2 regions of the Streptomyces sp. WMMB303 genome follow, and region 2 is predicted to be linked to the other one. Evidence: riboswitches for the same ligand, from Rfam matches in the RefSeq annotation. Region 2 holds a riboswitch; the other holds the start of a gene.
What was found. Region 2 has a riboswitch for cobalamin ahead of P2424_RS16245 (hypothetical protein). Riboswitches for the same ligand answer to the same signal wherever they lie in the genome.

Region 1: linked by a shared signal. The riboswitch ahead of metE (5-methyltetrahydropteroyltriglutamate--homocysteine S-methyltransferase) and the one ahead of P2424_RS16245 (hypothetical protein) in region 2 are both predicted to bind cobalamin.

What each region holds. Positions count from the first base shown of each region.
Region 1 covers NZ_JARKIN010000001.1:520,286-523,465, forward strand. Annotated here, with positions in the region: cobalamin riboswitch at 711-861, shown strand; gene metE (5-methyltetrahydropteroyltriglutamate--homocysteine S-methyltransferase) at 1,040-3,180, shown strand, end outside.
Region 2 covers NZ_JARKIN010000001.1:3,650,449-3,653,628, reverse strand. Annotated here, with positions in the region: gene P2424_RS16250 (CbiQ family ECF transporter T component) at 1-456, opposite strand, end outside; gene P2424_RS16245 (hypothetical protein) at 453-1,430, opposite strand; cobalamin riboswitch at 1,571-1,704, opposite strand; cobalamin riboswitch at 1,912-2,035, shown strand; gene P2424_RS16240 (ABC transporter substrate-binding protein) at 2,145-3,180, shown strand, end outside.

The sequences.
Region 1 (3,180 bases), 3.1 Mb from region 2:
GACGCACGCGCCATGACCGTTGCCGTGCCGTTTCGGCCGGCGTTCGACGGCCCCGGGTACCCGGAGTCCCATCCGCCACACCAGCAGTTCCGCGGCGCGGTGGCGACGCCTGGTGCGGGGCGTCCGCGGCACGAACGCAACAGGCACTCGGCTCCGCACCGGCCTCGCCGCGCGGGACCGGGCCCAGCGGCGGGAGGAGTCGGGGCGCCGTCGGCCCTGCCGTTCGCGTTGCCGAAAGAGGACGCCCCCCATCCCCTCGCCCGTCCCGCCCCCGGCTTGCTCAGTACTGCGGGAGGAGTTCGGGTCGAGCGTGCTGCCGGCCGTCGTCGGCTCCGGATGCTTCCTCCTCGCCCTCGGCCCTGCCTGGCTCTTCGTCGGACGCGTGAGCCAGGCGCGGCACTGGCGGCCGCGTTCCTCCGTCGGCCCGGCCGGCGTTCGTCCCCCGGGCCGACGGCCGGTCCCTCCTGGCCCGCATCGTGCGACAGCGCAGGAACACCCCTCCGGGACGTGGCGGAACCGCTGAACCGCATGAGGGCGACACGGGCAGGGCCACTGCCTGCGTCGGGGAGGGCACGCTCACCTCCGGAGCGCCGGCGCCCGGGGCCGGGCACGGAGGGGCGGGGGCTCGCGGGGCGCACTACCCGGGCGGGGGGCTCTGCACCTAGGCTGGCGGGGCAGCTGGTTCGTCCCGCCCGCCAGGCGGGGCGTCGTAAGAGGGAACCCGGTGGAAGTCCGGGACTGCCCCGCAGCGGTGAGCGGGAACGACCGCCGTCACACGCACTGGACCCGACGGTCCGGGAAGCGACGGCCAGTAGGAGCCCGCCGGGAGACCGGCAGGCGAGCCCGCGAGTCCGAAGACCTGCCCGTTGCCCGCACGCGCCCACGTGTGTGCGGATATTCCGGTGACCTCGAGGGCGGGTCGGCGCACATGTCCGGTGGACGGAAGCAGCCGCGCTTCCGGCTTTTCACCGGTATTCCGTCACCTTCGCTCCTCGTGCCCGCCGGGATCCCGACGAGACATCTCGCGAAGGAGATCTCCGTGACAGCGAAGTCCGCAGCTGCGGCAGCAGGGGCCACCGTCCACGGCTACCCCCGCCAGGGCCCGAACCGGGAACTGAAGAAGGCCGTCGAGGGCTACTGGAAGGGCCGCGTCACCGCCGAAGCCCTCCGGCAGACCGCCAAGGACCTCCGCGCTGCCAACTGGCGGCAGCTCGCCGAGACCGGCATCCACGAGGTGCCCACCGGCGACTTCTCCTACTACGACCACATGCTGGATGCCGGCGTCATGGTCGGTGCCATCCCCGAACGCCACCGGGAGGCCGTGGCGGCCGACACCCTGGCGGGCTACTTCGCGATGGCCCGCGGCACCCAGGAGGTGGCGCCGCTGGAGATGACCAAGTGGTTCGACACCAACTACCACTATCTGGTCCCCGAACTCGGTCCGGACACCGTTTTCGCGGCCGACGCCGGCAAGCAGGTCGCCGAGCTGAAGGAAGCCCTCGCGCTGGGGCTCGCGGGCCGGCCCGTGCTGGTCGGTCCCGTCACCTACCTCCTGCTGGCCAAGCCCGCCCCGGGGGTCGCCGCGGACTTCGAGCCGCTGAGCCTGCTGGAGCGGCTCCTGCCGGTCTACGCCGAACTGCTCGCCGATCTGCGTGCCGCGGGCGCCGCATGGATCCAGCTGGACGAGCCCGCACTGGTCCAGGACCGCACCCCGCAGGAGCTGGCCGCCGCGGAGCGGGCCTACCGCGAGCTGGGCGGGCTCACCGACCGGCCGAAGCTGCTGGTCGCCTCCTATTTCGACCGGCTCGGCGACGCCCTGCCGATGCTGGCCAAGGCACCGGTCGACGGCCTCGCGGTGGATTTCACCGAGGCGGCCGCGGCCAACCTCGACGCGCTGGCCGCAGCCGGCGGCCTGCCCGGCAAGCGCCTGGTGGCCGGCGTCGTCAACGGCCGCAACATCTGGATCAACGACCTGGAGAAATCCCTGACCACCCTGGGCACCCTCCTCGGGCTCGCCGGCCGGGTGGACGTATCGGCCTCCTGCTCACTGCTGCACGTACCGCTGGACGTGAAGGCCGAACGCGACATCGACCCCGAGGTGCTGCGCTGGCTCAGCTTCGCCCGGCAGAAGACAGCCGAGATCGCCACCCTCGCCAAGGGCCTGGCACACGGCACCGACGCCATCGGCGCCGAACTGGCCGCCAACCGTGCCGACCTGGCCTCCCGCACCGACTCCGCGCTCACCCACGACCCGGCGGTGCGGGCCCGGGCCGCCGCCGTCACCGAGGCCGAGACCCGCCGCTCCCCCTCCTACGCCGAGCGCACCACAGCCCAGCGCGCACACCTGGGCCTGCCGCTGCTGCCGACCACCACCATCGGCTCCTTCCCGCAGACGACCGAACTGCGTACCGCCCGCGCCGATCTGCGCGCCGGGCGCATCGGCCCCGACGCCTACGAGGAGCGGATCAAGACCGAGATCCGCGATGTCCTGGCCTTCCAGGAGAAGGCCGGCATCGACGTGCTGGTGCACGGCGAACCGGAACGCAACGACATGGTGCAGTACTTCGCCGAGCAGCTCACCGGCTACCTGGCCACCCAGCACGGCTGGGTGCAGTCCTACGGCACCCGCTACGTCCGCCCCCCGATCCTGGCCGGCGACCTCTCCCGCCCCGAGCCGATGACGGTGCGCTGGACCCGGTACGCCCAGTCGCTGACAAAACGCCCCGTCAAGGGCATGCTGACCGGCCCGGTCACCATGCTCGCCTGGTCCTTCGTCCGCGACGACCAGCCCCTCGGCGACACGGCACGCCAGGTCGCCCTCGCCCTGCGCGACGAAGTGGGCGACCTGGAAGCGGCCGGCACCTCGGTCATCCAGGTCGACGAACCCGCACTGCGCGAAACCCTCCCGCTGCGCGCCGCCGACCGCGATGTCTACCTGGCCTGGGCGACCGAGGCGTTCCGCCTCACCACCGCCGGAGTACGGCCGGACACCCAGATCCACACCCACATGTGCTACGCCGAGTTCGGCGACATCGTCCAGGCCATCGACGATCTCGACGCCGACGTCATCAGTCTGGAGGCCGCCCGCTCGCACATGCAGGTCGCCCACGAGCTGGCCGGACACGGCTACCCCCGTGAAGCCGGCCCCGGCGTCTACGACATCCACTCCCCCCGGGTGCC
Region 2 (3,180 bases):
GGGCAGCGCCTTCAGCATCCGCTTGGGATTCGCCAGCGCGTTCGCCGCCCCGACACACACGACCATCGCCGCCAGACGCAGCCCGTCGTAGAGCCCGCCGAGCAACTCCTCGGCAGCCACCGGGCCCAGCAGCCGGATGCCCGCCGACCATTCCGGAAGCGGCACGGCAGGCAGCGTGAACAGGACGTGCTCGCCCTCGCCGCCGCCGAAGATGACCCGGAAGAGAACGCGCATGACGACGATGAAGGCGCCGAGCCACAGGTACATCCGGAAGGCGAGCGCCCACGGCGCCGTGCCGCGGCGCCGCGCCACCACCAGCCCGGCCACCCCCAGCAGCATCGCCAGCAGCAGAGGGTTGGTCGTGCGGCTCGCGGCCACGGCGAGAGCGAGCGCCCACAGCCACCAGGCGCCAGGGTGGACAGTGCGCGACAGGGGTGTCAGGTGCGGACGCTTCACGGCGTCGTGGCGTCCTCACCTCTGGACCTGCGCCGCCGCCATGCGGCCACGCCTCCCGCGGCGGCGAGGCCCGCGGCCGCGGCTCCTCCCGCCAGGGTTCCGACCGGCACACCGGAGGAGCCAGAGGCGTCTTCGCCCGCCGCATTCCCGCCCTGCCAGTCCTCGGCCTCGGTGGGAGCGGCCACCGGACCGGACGACCCCCGGGCCTCCTCGGTGCGCCTGTCGTCCTCGGCGCTGCCCTTGGACGGCTTCTTCCCGTCCTTCCCCTTGTTCTTCTCGTCCGTCTCGCCCTTGCCGCCCTCGGTCGAGTGGCTTCCGCGGTCCTGGGGGCCGGAGCTGCTTCCATCGGAACCTCCCGCCCCGCTGCTGCCGCCCCGCCCACCGGTGCCGCCGACCGCCCCGCCGCCGCCCTGCTGCGGACCGGCGCCGCCGGAGCCCGAACCACCCCCGGAGCCCGTGCTGGGGCGCCGGGGCGCGACACGCGGCGGGGGAGCGTCGTTCTCGGTGTGGTCGAGGGAGAAGGACCAGCCCTCGAAGCTGCCCCGGGGCGGGGTGCGGTAGGTGACGCCGCGCTGACTGTAGGCCCACCGGCCGCCGTTGGGCGCGTGCCAGTAAGACCAGTAGGCGCTCGCCGGAGGAGTGTCCACGCACGGCTCGCGCTGCGGACCGGGCTTGCCCAGCAGACGGCACACGAACGACTCGCCCCACCGGTTGGTGCCGGTCACCTCGATGCCCGCGGCCTTCAGCGCGGCCAGGCCGGTGCGGTGACCTCCCGGCGCGCACCGCACCAGGGTCCCGCCACCCAGCTCCCGGAAGTCGACCACCACGGTCACCCCGTCGGCATCCGGGCAGTATCCGGCCCTGCCCCTGGACGCCGCCGACGCGGAAGCCTCGGCCGGCGTCGTCAGGCCGGCGCCGACCGAGCCCACCAGCACGGCGAGCACCGCGGCCAGGGTGCGTAACACGCGAGGCATCGGAGGCCCTTCATCCGGGGGCCGCACCAGGGACCCCGGCCCCGGCCGTACGAAAACCCCCGGCATCTCTTCCGAAGAAGAGCGCGCAGGGGTCCGGGCTCGGGGACTTGGAGCTCCACGCTGCGGACCATGACAGTGGGAAGCGGTGCACGTGCCGCATCGGGCGCTCCGGCTCGCAGCACAGGACTCAGGGCCCTCCGCTGCTCACGGTTGCAGGTCAGCGCCGGATTCTCACCGGCTTTCCCCGCATGCGTACGCATGAAGTTGTGTGTCCGCCGACGGCGGACACCAGGGATGCTAGACCCGCAAGGATGTTCGCGCCAGGGGGTGGTGCCGCCGCTCACCGGCCCCGCTCCGGAATTATGTATGCCGCACTCGCCGGATGCGAGGACGAGCTGCCGACCGTGGCCGAGCCGCAGGTGGCAGCCCCGGTGCCGAGGCCGTCGGCCCGTGCGTCACAATGAGCCCACGAGGCGAGGGGAACCAGGAAGCCGGTGCGAGTCCGGCGCGGTCCCGCCACTGTGACCGGGGAGCGGCCCTCCACCATGCCACCGTTCGCGAACGGGAAGGCGGAGGTGAGCGACGATCCGGGAGCCAGGAGACTGACCCGTCGCCGGTCCGACAGCAGGGGCGAGGACACCCCGGAGAGGATCGACCGTGACGAGGCATGCCCGGACGGAACCGGCACCACGGCCCGGACCCGGCAGAAGAGGAGTGCTGGCAGCCGGAGGCGGACTGGCACTGGCCGGCTCTGGCCTGCTCACCGGCTGTGGCCGGGACGGAAGTAGCGCGGACGACGGCGACCGGTTCCGCGCCGCGTTCACCGCCGGCGGCTCCCAGGAGACCCTCGACCCGCACGTCGCCCCCAACTTCGTCGACCAGGCCCGCGCCAAGGCCCTGTACGACACACTCGGCACGTATGCCGACGACATGTCCGTCCGCAAACGACTCGCGGACTCATGGGAGAGCGACCCCTCGGGAACCCGGTGGCGGATACGTCTGCGCGAAGCGCAGTTCCACGACGGGAAGCCGGTCACCGCGCAGGACGTGCTCTACAGTTACCGCCGAGCCGCCGACCCGGACACCGGCTCCCCCTCGCAGGAACTGCTTTCCGCGATCGACTTCTCCGCCAGCAGGGCGGACGGCCGACGATCCCTCATCCTCGTGCTGAAGGCGCCGAACTTCGAATTCCCCACCGTGTTCGCCGGACCCGGTACCGAGATCATCCCCGACGGGACGAGGGACTTCCGCGAACCCGTCGGATCCGGACCCTTCACCTACGTGTCCTTCACCCCCGGAGGCACCGCCCGATACCGCCGCTGGGCCGACCACTGGGACGGCGCCCCGCACATCGCCGAGCTGGAGATCGTCCCCGCGAACGAGGAGTCGGCCCGGCTCAACGCGCTGCTGTCCGGACAGGTGCACTACGCGGCCGACATGGCCGGATCCTCCGTGGAACGGCTGAAGAAGGACGGCTCGGCGCGGCTGCTGACCGCGAAACGTGCCACGGCCCAGCAGCTCCTGCTGCGCACCGGCCGCGAACCGTTCGACGACCCGCGGCTGGTGCGGGCCCTGCAGCTCGGGCTCGACCGCGAGGAACTGGTCCGAGTCGCGCTGGCCGGCCACGGCCAGGTGGGCGACGACCTGTTCGGCAAGGGACTGCGCGGCTACCCCGACGACCTCGCACCCCGCCGCCGCGACGTCGAGAAGGCGCGGAAACTCGTCAAGGAAGCCGGCGCCGACGGGCTGG